2 regions of the Arthrobacter sp. RCC_34 genome follow, and region 1 is predicted to be linked to the other one. Evidence: riboswitches for the same ligand, from Rfam matches in the RefSeq annotation. Region 1 holds a riboswitch; the other holds the start of a gene.
The links. Region 1 has a riboswitch for S-adenosylmethionine ahead of AB6732_RS12510 (DUF1737 domain-containing protein). Riboswitches for the same ligand answer to the same signal wherever they lie in the genome.
Positions count from the first base shown of each region.

Region 2: another riboswitch for S-adenosylmethionine. It lies ahead of AB6732_RS09735 (homoserine O-acetyltransferase); the one in region 1 lies ahead of AB6732_RS12510 (DUF1737 domain-containing protein).

Region 1 is NZ_JBFUPW010000003.1:164,174-171,490, reverse strand. Features, by position in the region: gene AB6732_RS12520 (O-succinylhomoserine sulfhydrylase) at 1-1,159, opposite strand, end outside; gene AB6732_RS12515 (rhodanese-like domain-containing protein) at 1,163-1,564, opposite strand; gene AB6732_RS12510 (DUF1737 domain-containing protein) at 1,561-2,070, opposite strand; SAM riboswitch class IV at 2,080-2,186, opposite strand; gene AB6732_RS12505 (NADP-dependent oxidoreductase) at 2,376-3,287, opposite strand; gene AB6732_RS12500 (SRPBCC domain-containing protein) at 3,500-4,033, opposite strand; gene AB6732_RS12495 (GNAT family N-acetyltransferase) at 4,142-4,669, shown strand; gene AB6732_RS12490 (aminodeoxychorismate lyase) at 4,697-5,620, opposite strand; gene cls (cardiolipin synthase) at 5,904-7,316, shown strand.
Region 2 is NZ_JBFUPW010000002.1:188,879-196,195, reverse strand. Features, by position in the region: gene AB6732_RS09740 (bifunctional o-acetylhomoserine/o-acetylserine sulfhydrylase) at 1-811, shown strand, start outside; SAM riboswitch class IV at 967-1,081, shown strand; gene AB6732_RS09735 (homoserine O-acetyltransferase) at 1,092-2,249, shown strand; gene AB6732_RS09730 (hypothetical protein) at 2,402-2,947, shown strand; gene AB6732_RS09725 (SGNH/GDSL hydrolase family protein) at 2,949-3,812, opposite strand; gene AB6732_RS09720 (alpha/beta hydrolase) at 3,918-4,574, shown strand; gene AB6732_RS09715 (RNA-binding S4 domain-containing protein) at 4,558-4,797, opposite strand; gene AB6732_RS09710 (lactonase family protein) at 4,830-5,876, shown strand; gene AB6732_RS09705 (glycine--tRNA ligase) at 5,960-7,317, shown strand, end outside.

The DNA of each region.
Region 1 (7,317 bases):
CCTCCAGCCCGACAGACAAGCGCACCACGCCGTCACCCAGCCCGATCGAGGCCCGGCCTTCCGGGCCCATGGCGCGGTGCGTCGTCGTCGCGGGGTGCGTGATGAGGCTCTTGGAGTCGCCCAGGTTGTTCGAGATGTCCACCACGCGCAGGCCGTTGAGCAGCTGGAACGCGGCGTCCTTGGCCGTGCCGCCGGGAAGCGGCGCGAGCTCGAACGTCAGCACGGTGCCGCCCGCGCTCATCTGCTGTTTCGCCAGCTCGAACTGCGGGTGCGAGGGCAGCAGCGGGTACTTCACCCAGTTCACCCCGGGCTGCCGCTCGAGCCATTCTGCCAGCTTCAGGGCGGAGGCGGACGAGTGCCGCACGCGCATGTCCAGCGTCTCCAGACCCTTCGTGAGCACCCAGGCGTTGAAGCTCGACAGCGACGGCCCCGTATGCCGCATGAGGTTCTTCACCGGCCCGTCGATGAACTCCTTGGTCCCGAGGATCGCGCCGCCCATGACGCGCCCCTGCCCGTCGATGTGCTTGGTCCCGGAGTACACGACGACGTCGGCCCCCAGATCCGTGCAGCGCTGCAGCATGGGGGTGGCGAAGACGTTGTCGGCCACCACGGTGGCGCCCGCGGCGTGCGCGAGCTCGCTGACGGCGGCGATGTCGATGATCTCCTGCATCGGGTTCGACGGCGATTCGAAGAACACCGCCTGCGTCGGCACGGACAGGGCCTCGCGCCACTGTTCCAGATCGGGTCCGTCCACGAACACCGTTTCGACGCCCCAGCGCGGCAGGATCTCGTTCAGGATCACGAAGCAGGATCCGAAGAGCGACCGCGCCGCGACCACGCGGTCTCCGGCGGCGAGCAGCGCGCCGAGGGCCGTGAACACCGCGGACATGCCGGACGCCGTCGCAAAGCACGCCTCGGTGCCTTCGAGCAGCCGTAGCCGCTCCTGGAAGGTGGCGACGGTCGGATTGCCGTAACGGGAGTAGACGAAGCGCTCGTCCTCACCGGTGAAGGCTCGTTCGGCGGCCTCGGCCGAGTCGTAGACGAAGCCCGAGTTCAGGAACAGCGCCTCGGAGGTTTCGTAGAAGCCGGTGCGGTCCAGCCCGCCCCGGACGGCCTGCGTTGCCGGCGACCAGGACGCGGCCTCAGGATTGAACGCCATGTCTCACGCTCCGATGGTGGTCGGTAGGCCGCTGTTCTTCCAGCCGTTCACGGTGCGCTCCCCGAACCGGTCCGGGACGCCCTCGAAGCCTTCCAGGACGTTGTACGAGGACCAGCCCGCCGCCGTCGCGGCTTCCGCCGCGGCGATCGACCGCTGTCCGGAACGGCACAGGAACACGAGGTCCGCGGTGCCGGCCTCCGGGGCCTGCTCGGCGAGCTCCGCGAGGAACCCCTGGTTCGGCACGCCGCCGGCCAGGTTCCACTGGATGAACAAGGGGTCGCCGGACGGGGTCTTCGGGCGGCCGATGTGCGCCCACTCCGCCTCGGTGCGCACGTCCACGAGGACGGCGCCGTCCTTGAGTTTGTCCCACGCCTGCTGTGGCGTCAGGTCGCCCGCGTAGCTCACAGGGCACCGCCGTAGGGGGCGAAGCCGGTGGCGGGGACGGCGTACGGGTCGACGACCGGGGCCGGCGGCGCGGGCGGCGCGTACGGCAGGACGACGGCCTGGGCCGCGATCACCGTCTCACCGTTGAAGGTCACGGACGGGCTGCCGTAGAGGATGTACCCGTCGGCCAGGGCAGCCGAGACCCGTTCGCAGAATTCGCGGGTGTCCGGGCCGGTCAGCAGGCGGTAGGGCAGGAGGGCGGGCGCAGCGGCAGGCGCCGTCGTGGGTTCGGCCTGGGGCGCGACGCCGGGCGCAGCGGCAGTGGCCTGCTCACCGGCGGGGGCGGTCGCCGTCGTCGTGGCGGCCTTCGCAGGAGAGGCCTTGGCGGCTGCCGGTGTGGCGGCCGCAGCCTTCGTGGTGCGCGGAGCCCGGGTGGCGGGCTTGGCCGGGGTGCTCCGGGGAGTCGTGACCTTGGCGGCGCCGGCGGTTCCGGCAGTGGCGGACGTGGGTTCTTTGCGGGCAGGCAAGTGGGGGCTCCTTCGCGCTTGCAGTTGACACATGCCGAGTAGTCACCTGAGGCACCCCGCCGCGTCTGGAGGGTTGCCGACCGGTCAGTCAGGGCTTGTCACCGGTACTCGTTACTCTGCAAAAAATCTAGCACCAGGCCCCGGAGAGAAGTGTGACGGGAGGCTTCATCTTGTGTCATGAACCGGGCCGGCAGTGCTGACGGAATCGCCCCCGGAAACGTGGTTCACCCCGGGAAATTTCAGGGGGTGAACCACGTTTCCGGGGGTGGAAGCTCGGGAACCTGCCGGGCCCGCCGCTGAGCCCGTCAGTCGAGCGTGACCACGACCTTGCCGCGGACGTGGCCCTCCTCCAGGAGCCGGTAGGCGTCCGCCACCTGTTCCACGGGGAAGGTCGCTTCGAGCGGCAGCACGAGGGAACCGTCGGCGAGGCCCGCCGCGATGCGCTCCAGCGCGCCCGGGCCGGCATCCCCGCCACCGGTCGCGGTGAATCCGCCATCCGGATGGCCGTGCGCGGCGATCGCCGTGATGCGCTCCGCGGGGACACCGAAGCCCTGAGCCACGGTGATCACCTCGGCGCCGTTGAGGTCAGCTGCGGCGGTGGGCGTGCCGATCTCCGCGACGCGCTCGGCCAGGCCCGCGCCGTACGTGACGGGCAGGGCGCCGAGCTCCCGGAGGAACTCGTGATTGCGTTCGGACGCGGTGCCGATCACCGTGGCTCCGGTCGCGACGGCGAGCTGCGTGGCGAGAACGCCCACGCCACCCGCGGCCCCGCCGATCAGCACGGTGTCCTCCGGCGTCAGCTTCAACTGGTCGATCGCGGCGGCCGCGGTCCGTCCGGCGATGTCCAAGGTCGCGGCCAGCTCATCCGAGAGCCCGTCGGGAGTGCGGTGCAGTCCGCTCGCGAGGACCAGGACGAAGTCCGCCACCGCCTCGTGCCGCTTGCCGCCGAACACCCGGTCACCCACGGCGAAGTCCGTGACGCCCTCGCCGAGTTCGTCGATTTCGCCGGCGAAGTCGTTGCCGACGCCGGAGCCGGGAGCTCCGCCGAACGCCTCCGCTGCGGGGCCGCCGTGGAAGATCTTGAAGTCCACTGGGTTCAGACCGGCGGCCGCGACGCGGACCCGGACCTCGCCCGGGCCCGGCTGGGGCACCTCGCCTGCGACCAGCTGGAGGACCTCGGGTCCGCCGAACTCTTCATACCGCACTGCACGTGTCATGGTGATTCCTCGCTTTGCGCTGTCGGCGTCGTCCCGGTTACCACTCGCGTGAGGGGCCGGTCCGGCGCACTGTTCTCCTTGATGCTGTTCGTACTGATGCCCCGTGCAACGGGACCCGCGACGACGGCATTCCGGATGCGACGGCAGATGACGAAGAAAGGATTCGGGCGCGGGTTCGCCGGGCCGTGTGCGGGGTCAGAGGTCGCGTGACCCTACTGCGGCAGCGGGGTGGAGAAGGCGCCCAGCTCGGAGAGGAGGTCGGTCAGGCGGGCCAGGCCGCCGTCGTCGTCCGAGCCGCCGACCTCTTCGCGAGCGGCGGGCGAGGTGAACATGGCGATGGCCTCGAGGCGGCAGCCGCCGCCGGGCAGTTCGAGGAAGTCGAGGACTTCGAGGACGGGGCCGTGCGAGTCGGCCTCCGCCTCCACGGTCTGCACGATGCGCCACGGCTCGGAGACCTCGTGGAAGGAGCCGTAGAAGGTCCAGTCGTCGCCACCGGCGCCCACGGAGTAGCTCCAGGATCCGCCCGTGCGGGCATCCCAGCGGCGGAACCGCAGCTCGACGCCTTCCGGCACCAGCCAGCGGGCGAGCCAGAGCGGGTCGGTGTGTGCGCGGAACACGGTCTCGACGGGCGCGTCGAACTCCCAGACCCTGTTGATGCCGCGCAGGCCCTGCCATTCCTCGAGCTGCCGGATGCTCTCCACCTGTTCGTCCTCCTTGTTCTCCTGGAAGTCTGCGGCGGCCGTCATCCAAGGTCAACGAGAGCACTCATCGGGCGGCACAATTCGTCACCGGCGTTCATCCCGGGTCATGCGGCGCAATCCGGGGAATGGTTGACTGGAGCGATGATCCGCGCCATGACCACCGCCGATTTCCGTGCCGTCCAGGACCTGGAACGTGCCGCCGGAGAGCTCTTCCGGCAGGCCGGGATGGCCTCGATCGCCGACGACGAACCCTTCAGCGACGCCGAACTGGCCACCTTCGCGGCGGCCGGTTGGGCGTGGGTGCTGACCGTGCCCCTCGGCGGCTCGGCGTTGGTCCCCGGCGGGCAAGGCGCCGCCGAAGTGGCCGGCTACGCCGTCGGCGAGGTGGTGGACGGGGCCGCCCACCTGGAACAGCTCAGCGTCGACCCGCGACATGGCCGGCAGGGGCTGGGCGCGCGGCTTCTGGGGCACGTCCGCGCCGTCGCCCGGGAGCGCGGGATGGGGCGGACGACCCTGACCACGTTCCGTGAGATCCCCTGGAACGCGGCCTACTACGCCCGGCTCGGGTTCACCGTGCTGCCGGAGGCCGAGTGGGGTCCGGAACTCCAGGTCAAGGTGGCCGAGGAAGCCGCCCATGGCCTCGACCGCTGGCCGCGCGTGGTCATGGCGGCGGAGCTTTAGGGTGCGGCCGCGGCCGCGCGAACCCGCTTACTCGATGCCCGCGAACAGGCGGTTCAGCTCCTCGGTGAGTTCGGCGGCCACGGCCGGATCGGAGCCGATCGTCTTGCCGTCGAGGTGCTTGACCGGTGCGATCAGCCGGATTGAGGAGATCAGCCACACCGCATCGGCGTCGAACAGGTCCTCCGGCTCGAGCGGCCCGTAGCCGAGTTCCCAGCCCGCCTCCTTCGCCGCGGTGAACAGGGCGCCCTGCGAGGTGCCCGGGAGGATCCCGGCGTCCAGCTGCGGCGTGACGAGGCGCTTGGTGACCGAGCCGTCGTCGTTCACCTCACGGTGCGCGAGCAGCACGGTGGAGGTCGGGCCTTCCAGCACCCGGCCGTCCGCGGACGTGAAGATCACGTCATCCGCGCCGAGCGAATGCGCGTGCCGCAGAGCGGCCATGTTCACGGCGTAGCTGAGGGTCTTCGCGCCGAGCAGGAGCCACGGGGCGCGCTCGGCCAGATCGCTGTCGTAGCCGCGGTCCAGCAGCACGACGTCGATCCCCTCCACGCGCTGCTTCTTGCCGAGGGCGGGGGCCGGGCTGGCCTGCACCCACTCGGTGGGGGCTTCCGCGCCCTCGACACCCCGCGTCACGAGCAGTTTCACGACGAACTCGTCCACGCCGGGGTGCGTCTCCAGGTATTCGTCGACGGCCGTGCCGATCGCCGCCCGCCAGGTGTCCTCTTCGCTGATCGTGAGGTCCAGGGCGGCGGCGGACCCGGCCAGGCGGGCCAGGTGCGCGGGGAGCTTGCGGAGTTTGCCGTCGAGCACGAGGAGCGACTCGAAGACGCCGTCACCGCGGGTCGCGCCCAGGTCCGTGGCCATCAGCTGGGGCACGGAGGCATCCGCCACGCGGCCCTGCGGGAAGGCGGGATCGAGGAACACGAGCACGGTGCTGGGGGACGTCGAAGTCATGGGACAAGCTTAGAGCCGCCGTCCCGTGGCAGAGCGCGAGTCCATCGTCACCTGTTCGGTGTTGCGTGCTCAGTTGTTGTGGGTGTTCGGCCGGAACACCCGCAACAACTGAGCACACAACGGGAGGAGCGCGGCCCATAAATGCCCGGGGGCGGATATTCTCAGGGGAGACCGCGGCCGCCCGGGACCATCCGGAGAGGGGAACGCGACCACGACAAGGGGGAGATGCGTGCTGCCATACAGCTGGCCTCAGGAGTGGTCGTTGGGGTTCACCATCTGGGTCATGGCCGACATCGTGATCCGTCTCGTCCTGCTCGGTGTGGTGCCCGGCAACCGCCGTCCCACCACGGCCATGGCGTGGCTGCTGGCCATCTTCCTGGTGCCCGACGCCGGCCTGGTCCTGTTCCTGCTGTTCGGAAACTTCCGACTCAAGGGCCGCCGCGTCCGCGAGCTGGAGGACGTCAACCGACGGGTGCGGGAGGCCAGCTCCCTCTTGGAAGGCGAGTCCGAGCAGCTGCACCTGCCGGTCTGGCTGCGTTCCGCGATCGAACTCAACCACCGGCTCGGAGCCCAGCCGCTCACCACCCGGAACCGTGTCGAACTCATCCCCGGGTACCTGGAATCGATCGAGGCGATGACGGCGGCGGCGCGCGGGGCCAAGCGCTACGTCAATGTCGAGTTCTACATCATGGCGTACGACTCGGTGACGGAACCACTGTTCACGGCCCTGGAGGAGGCGGCCGAACGAGGTGTGGAAGTCCGCCTGCTGTTCGACCACATCGGCACGCTGCGGGTACGGGGCTACCGGCGACTGCTGCGGCGTCTGAAGAATTCCCAGATCCGCTGGCGGCGCATGCTTCCCGTCATGCCGTTCTCCGGGCAGTGGCGCCGCCCGGACCTCCGGAACCACCGGAAGATCATGGTGGTCGACGGGGAGGTGGCCTTCACCGGGTCGCAGAACCTCACGGAGCCCTCCTACAACAATCCCAAGCACCGCAAGGCCGGCCGCCACTGGGTGGAGCTCATGGCCCGGGTCGAAGGGCCGGTGGTCGCGAGCCTGAACGTCGTCTTCGCCACCGACTGGCTGAGTGAAACGGATGAATCCCTGGAAGAGCAGATCGTCCTCCCTGAGGCCGTCGACGGCCATATCCCGGCCCAGGTGGTGCCGAGCGGACCCGGGTTCTCCCAGGAGAACAACCTGCGCCTGTTCAACACGCTGATCTACTCCGCGCAGGAGCGGGTCTCCATCTGCAGCCCGTACTTCGTGCCGGACGACTCCCTGCTGTATGCCATCACCACCGCCGTTCAGCGTGGCGTTCACGTGGAGCTCTTCGTCTCTGAACAGGGCGACCAGTTCCTGGTGCATCACGCCCAGCGGTCCTATTACCAAGCCCTCCTGGAGGCCGGAGTGCGGATCTTCCTCTACAAGGCGCCCGCCGTGCTGCATGCGAAGCACTTCACGGTGGATGACGAGGTGGCCGTGCTCGGGTCCAGCAATATGGACATGCGGTCCTTCTCGCTGAACTTCGAGGTGTCCCTCATGATGGTCGGCCCGGAGATCGTGTCAGAGCTGCGGAAGGTGCAGGAGGCCTACCGTGCCACCTCGCGGGAACTGACGCTGGAGGAATGGCAGGAACGGTCCGTGCTCTCAAAGTACGTGGACAACGTCTGCCGGCTCTCGGCCACTCTGCAGTAGC
Region 2 (7,317 bases), on a different contig from region 1:
GGCCTCCGTGGCGCACGAATCCGGCGTCCCGCTGATCGTGGACAACACCCTTGCCACCCCGTACCTCATCCGGCCTCTCGAGTGGGGCGCGGACATCGTGGTGCATTCGGCCACCAAGTACCTGGGCGGCCACGGCAGCGCGATCGCCGGCGTGATCGTGGACTCCGGCAAGTTCGACTTCGGCGCGGACCCGGAGAAGTTCCCGGGCTTCAACACCCCGGACGAGAGCTACAACGGACTCGTCTACGCCCGTGACCTCGGCGCGGACGGTGCGCTGGGCGCCAACCTCAGCTACATCCTGAAGGCCCGCGTGCAGCTGCTGCGTGACCTCGGATCCGCCGTCAGCCCGTTCAACGCGTTCCTCATCGCGCAGGGTCTTGAGACGCTGAGCCTCCGCGTCGAGCGCCACGTGGAGAACGCGCTGAAGGTGGCTGAATTCCTGGAGGCGCGCGACGACGTCGAACGCGTCGCCTACGCAGGCCTGCCGAGCAGCCCGTGGTACGAGCGGGGACGCAAGTACGGCCCCAACGGCATCGGCGCCGTGGTGGCGTTCGAGATCGCGGGCGGGCTCGAAGCCGGCAAGGCGTTCGTGGACGCGCTGGAACTCCACTCGCATGTGGCGAACCTGGGTGATGTGCGTTCCCTCGTCATCCACCCCGCGTCCACCACGCACGCCCAGCTCAGCGAGGCCGGACAGCGCGCCGCGGGCGTCACCCCGGGCCTGGTCCGTCTCGCCGTGGGCATCGAGCACATCGATGACATCCTGGCCGATCTGGACGCCGGTTTCCGGGCCGCCAAGGCTGCGGTCTGAGCCCTTCGGGACATCCGCGGGACATCCACAGGGCCGCGCATTCTTCGGAATGCGCGGCCCTCGCCGCCTCCTGGGCGAACATAAATCCTGAGAGGCCGTCTCATGAAGCGTCATCTTCAGAAACGGCCTCTCCCGATCCTTTACACTGGTCCGAGAGTCACGAGTGCCAGCGCCAAACCCCGGTTCGCTGGCCGGCAACCCTCCTCCTGCGGTGGGGTGCCCCGGGTGAAGACTCGGCCCAGCGCCGGCCGGCGCGGGCAAACTCAGGAATAGAGGCCCCATGACCATCGCTGCATCCCGTCCACTGTCCACTGCGCGGGACACCACCACCCGCGAGGAGCGCGACGCCGGCGAACGCCACGGTGTGCAGCGCACCGCCGTCGTCGGGCCGCTGGAGCTGGAGGCCGGCGGGAAGCTGCCGGACGTCACCCTCGCGTACGAGACCTGGGGGACACTCGCGCCGGACGCCGGCAACGCCGTTCTGATCCAGCACGCCCTCACAGGAAGCGCGCACGTCGCGCAGGGGGACACGGACGAGGAAGGCTGGTGGGACGGCCTGGTCGGTCCGGGCCACGCGATCGACACGGACCGGTTCTTCGTGGTGGCCGTGAACATCATCGGCGGCTGCAACGGCAGCACGGGGCCGTCCAGCCCCGCCCCCGATGGCAAACCGTGGGGTTCCCGGTTCCCGTTCATCACGCTCCGCGACGCGGCGGTCGCCGAGGCGCGGCTCGCGGATCAGCTGGGCATCCGGCAGTGGTTCGCGGTGGTCGGTGGCTCCATGGGCGGCGCTCGCGCGCTGGAATGGGCGGCGGGTTTCCCGCAGCGGGTCCGGAAATGCGCCGTGATCGCGGTCGGCGCCCACAGCACCGCCGAGCAGATCGCCCTGGCCCAGGCGCAGACCCTCGCCATCCGCCAGGACCCGGCCTTCCGGGACGGCGACTACTACGACGGCCCGGCGCCCGAGGCGGGACTGGCCCTGGCGCGCCGGATCGCGCACATCTCCTATCGCAGCGAGGCGGAGCTCGAAGCCCGCTTCAGCCGCAAACCCCAGGAGGGCGAGTCGCCGCTCAGCGCCTCCGCCCTCGCCGAACGGGGCCGGTATCAGGTGGAGAGCTACCTGGACCATCAGGGCGGCAAGCTCGTCCGCCGTTTCGACGCCAACAGCTACATCGCCCTGACGGAAGCGCTCATGAGTCACGACGTCGGCCGGGGCCGCGGGGGAGTGGAGGCGGCGCTGGCGGACAGCCCGGTCGAGTTCTTCGTGGCCGCGGTGGAGTCCGACCGGCTGTATCTGCCCCGGCAGTCGGAGGCCCTGGCGGCCGCGCTGCCCGGCGACGTCACGGTGCACCGGATCGCCTCGGAGATCGGGCACGACGGCTTCCTCACGGAGGCCGGCCAGCTCGGCGCGTTGCTCGGCCGGACGCTGTTCGCCTGAGGCGGGCCTACCTCCGCCCGCCCCAACCCGCCCTGCATAACCCATCGACTGCTCCATAGGATGTCGTTCCGTCCCGAAATCCGGGGAAAACGACATCCTATGGAGCAGTCGATGAAGGGGGTCTCCGCAGGTCCGGATGGGATAATCCCGTCATGGCCCTGGAAAACCTGTTGCTCCGACTCGACCGCATCGCCGGAGGCCGCCAGTCCGGCGTCCGCATCGGGGAGCGGCAGCTGATCCATCCGAAGACACGGCGAGCCTTCACGTGGGTGCTGTGGCTCCTGGCGCTGGAGCTCGTGCTGGGAGTGGGGGCCGTCGTCGTCGCGCTGGTGCTGTCGAGCAGCGGCGAGCCGGTGCCGTTCGCCGTCTGGATGCGCACCGTGGTGGTCGTCGGGATGACGGCCACCCTGTTCTACTTCGCGTGGCGCGCGACCAAGGGCTGGTACTGGGCTTACCAGCGGCTCCGGCTCTTCGCGCAGATCTTCCCCGTGGTCACGCTCGTCATGGCCGCGATCCCCGGACTGTATCCGCTGTGGATGGTGACCGAGCAGATCGTGTTCAGCCTCATCATGATCGGCATCGCCGACTTCCTCACGAGCGATCACATGAGGACCGCGTTCCGGAAGCCGGGCGCGCCCCGGGACCAGGACCAGGACCTGGACGATCAATACCAGGATCGGGCCCCGGACGCGTCCTGAGTCAGAGCTCCTGACCCGGCAGGAACACCGGTCCCGCCACGGGACGCTTGGGCTGAATGCCATCGCCCGACGACTGGTGCCGCAGCCGGCGCAGGACCCAGGGGAACAGGTGCTCGCGGGCCCACAGGAAGTCCTCGGTGCGCGCGGTGCGCCAGGTCTTCTCCGGCATCGGCTTCGGGGACAGCGGTTCCAGATTGTGCTGGACGTTCAGGGCGTCCAGGACCATCGTGGCGATGGTGTGGTGGCCGAGCGGCGAGAAGTGCAGGCGGTCCTGGTCCCAGTACTGCGAGCCGGCGAGCTGCCGCAGCGACCACATGTCCGCGATCACGGCGTCATGGCGCGCGGCCACGGTGCGCAGGTTCTCGTTGTAGATGGCCACCTTGCCGCGGAGCGGGCTCAGCACGGTCGACACCGTGTCCGGGCCGTTGAACAGCACCACCGTGGCGCCCTCGGAGGCGAGACGGCCGACGGCGGCGTCCAGCGTGTTGGCGAGGGCGTCGGGATCGCCGCCCGGGCGGATGAGGTCGTTGCCGCCGGCGGAGATGGTGATCAGATCGGGCTTGAGGTCCAGGCAGGGGTCCACCTGCTCATCGATGATCTGCTGCAGGAGACGGCCGCGGATGGCGAGGTTGGCGTACGCGAAGTCCGGATGTCCGGCGCTCAGTTCCTCCGCCACGCGGTCCGCCCAGCCACGGTGGCCGCCCGGGCTCGCAGGCTCCGGATCGCCGATGCCCTCCGTGAAGGAGTCGCCGAGGGCCACGTACCGGGACCACGGGTGGCCGCCGTCGCCCGGCTCCTGGGCCTGAGGAGAGGAAGCCGGCGCGGGAAATACTGGCCCTGAAGATAACTGAGAGGAGTCGCTCATTCTTCCCATCATGCCCCTGCGTGGCCCGGTTACGCCACCGTAGCTTCCGGAACGCGCCGTCCTCTTCGGCGGGGCCGATCAGGACGTGATGGCAGAATACGAGCCATGAGTCTTGACGCCCCCGCCTTCCCCGAACCCACGGTCCTCTGGTCCGTCCCCGAAGATCAGCGGCAGGGACGGCCCCTCCTGGTCCTCCTGCACGGCTACGGCGCCAACGAAGCCGATCTGTTCGGCCTGGCGGATCAGCTCCCCGAAGAATTCGTGGTCGCGAGCGTGCGTGCGCCCCTGACGATGGGTCCGGGCTTCACCTGGTTCCCGCTCACCGGTTCCCTCGACTACTCCTTCGACGCCGTGAAAGCCGCGACCGATTACGTGCTCGACTGGCTGGACGGCGTGCGCGAGGAGTTCAGCTCCGTGAGCCTGCTCGGGTTCTCCATGGGCATGGCGATGGCCACCAGCATGTGGCGCAGGCGCCCGCGGGACTTCGCGGCGATCGTGGGGCTCTCAGGATTCGCCGTGGAGGGTGGCGCCGACTGGTTCCGGGACGCGGAGCTCGACGGCAGCACGCCGTTCTTCTGGGGCCGAGACCCGCAGGATCCCGTGATCCCACGCGACCGGATCGACTTCACCGCGGCCTGGCTGCTCGGCAAGGCCCGCGCCACCAAGGTGCAGTACAGCGGCGTGTGGCACGGCATCAGCCCTCAGGAAGTGGGGCATGTCGCCGAGTTCCTCGGCTTCGAGGTGCTCAGCCCGCAGCGATGACGCGGACGCTCTGACCGTTGACCGTCACCACGTCGCCCGTCGTCAGCTGACGGCCCCGGCGGTCCTCGATATCGCCGTTGACCTTGACCAGCCCGTTCTTGATCAGCTCGGTCGCCTCCACGCCGTCGTCGGCGAGGGAGGAGAGCTTGAGAAGCTGACCCAGGCGGATCATCGAATCCCGGATCTCGATGGTGTCGATGCCGTCCGGCTCAGGAGAAGTCATAACCCCATGATGCCCTACCCCACGGAGGAACCATGACCATCCCTCTCTATCTCGGCAGCTACACCGAGGACGGTTCCGGGCGTGGCCAGGGGGTGCAGCGCGTGTCGGTGGACCCGGCGGCAGGGGAGCTGACGGTGCTGGCCACGAGCTCCGGCGTGCGCAACCCGTCGTTCCTGCTGCGCGGACCGGGCGGCCGCCTCTTCGCCGTGGAGGAGCTCGACGCCGGTCAGGTGGTCGAGCTGGACCCGGAGACCCTCGTGGTCAAAGCCCGGGTGAGCAGCGGCGGATCGTCGCCGTGCCACCTCGGTGTGGCCGGCGGGCTCCTTCTCGTGGCCAATTACGGCTCGGGCACCGTGTCCGGTCTCCCTTTGGATGAGCCGTGGGGTGCTGAACCCTTGTGGACGGTGGGGCAGGTGGCCGCGGGGCAGGTCGGCGCCGGTCCCGTGGCCGACCGGCAGGAAGGCCCGCACGCCCATTCGACCCTCGCGCTGGGCGAGGACCGCTTCCTCGTGGCGGACCTCGGCCGGGACCGGGTGGATGAGTACGTCCTGGGTGAGGACGGCCCGGAACTCGTGGGCGGGCTGGACCTCCCGCCCGGCACCGGGCCGCGGCATCTGCTGCTGGAGGAGCCCGCCGCCGACGGCGCGGTGGTGCTCTGGGTCGTCGGCGAACTCGACGCCGCACTCCACCGGGCGGTCCGTGCCGCGGACGGCACGTGGACCCTGGCCGGGGCGCCCGTGGCGTTGGCTCCCGGTCACGAGCAGGCCTATCCGAGCGAGATCACCGGCCACCCCGGCTCCGGTGAGCGGGCACTCGTGGTGGGCGTGCGCGGGAGCGACACGCTCGCCGTCGTCGCGCGCGGAGAAGGGGAGGAGCGGCTGCTCCGGACACTTGCCTGCGGCGGCGCGTGGCCCCGTCACCTGGCCTGGACGCGCGACGACGACGGCGCCCCGCACCTGTGCGTCGCGGCGGAACGAGGGCACCGGCTGAGCGTGTTCGTCCCCGGCCCGGACGGTGATCTCACCCCGGTGGGCGGCGTGGGGACATTCAGCCCGACGTACGTGCTGCCGGTAGGCTAAGACGTGTGTCCCCTGCGGGGGACCGGCACGAGTATCCGCACCCGGACCGCACCCAGCGGCCCGCTTTCCCTGGAGTTGTTCATATGGCAGCAAAGTCCACCCTCGATTCGGTCATCTCCCTCGCCAAGCGGCGCGGATTCGTTTTCCAGGCCGGTGAGATCTACGGTGGATCGCGCTCCGCGTGGGACTACGGCCCCCTCGGCGCCGAGCTCAAGGAGAACATCAAGCGCCAGTGGTGGCAGACCTTCGTCCGCGGCCGCGCCGACATGGTCGGCCTGGACTCCTCCGTGATCCTCCCGTCCAAGGTCTGGGAGGCCTCCGGCCACGTCGCCACCTTCACCGACCCGCTGGTCGAGTGCCTCTCCTGCCACAAGCGCCACCGCCAGGACCACCTCCTGGAGGCGTACGAGGCGAAGAAGGGCCGCGCCCCGGAGAACGGCATGGACGACATCGTGTGCCCCGATTGCGGCACCCGCGGTGAGTGGACCGAGCCCCAGAACTTCTCGGGTCTCATGAAGACCTACCTCGGCCCCATCGACGATGAGTCCGGCAAGCACTACCTGCGCCCCGAGACGGCCCAGGGCATCTTCGTGAACTTCGCCAATGTGGTGACCGCGGCCCGCAAGAAGCCGCCGTTCGGCATCGGCCAGGTCGGCAAGGCGTTCCGCAACGAGATCACCCCCGGCAACTTCATCTTCCGCACCCGCGAGTTCGAGCAGATGGAGATCGAGTACTTCACCCCGCCGGCGGACGCCCCGGCGGCGTTCGAGGAATGGGTCGAGGCCTGCTGGAACTGGTTCGTTGACCTGGGCATCGACCCGGAGAACATGCGCCGCTTCGACGTCCCGGACGGCGAGCGTGCGCACTACTCGGACCGCACCATCGACATCGAGTACAAGTTCGGCTTCGCCGGCTCCGGCTGGGGCGAGCTCATGGGTGTCGCCAACCGCACCGACTTCGACCTGAAGAACCACATCGAGCACTCGAAGCAGGACCTCTCCTACTTCGACCAGGCCTCCGGCGAGCGGTACGTCCCGTACGTGATCGAGCCGTCCTTCGGCCTGACCCGCTCCATGATGGCCTTCCTGGCCGACGCCTACACCGAGGACGAGGCCCCCAACTCCAAGGGCGGCGTGGACAAGCGCACCGTCTTGAAGCTGGACCCGCGCCTGGCTCCGGTCAAGGCCGCAGTGCTGCCGCTGTCCCGCAACGAGCAGCTCTCCCCGCTGGCCCGCGAACTCGGTGACAAGCTGCGCAAGCACTGGAACATCGACTTCGACGACGCGGGCGCGATCGGCCGCCGCTACCGCCGCCAGGACGAGATCGGCACCCCGTTCTGCATCACCGTCGACTTCGACACCCTCGAGGACAACGCCGTGACCATCCGCGAACGCGACACCATGAGCCAGGAGCGCGTCTCCCTGGATCAGCTGGAGGCCTA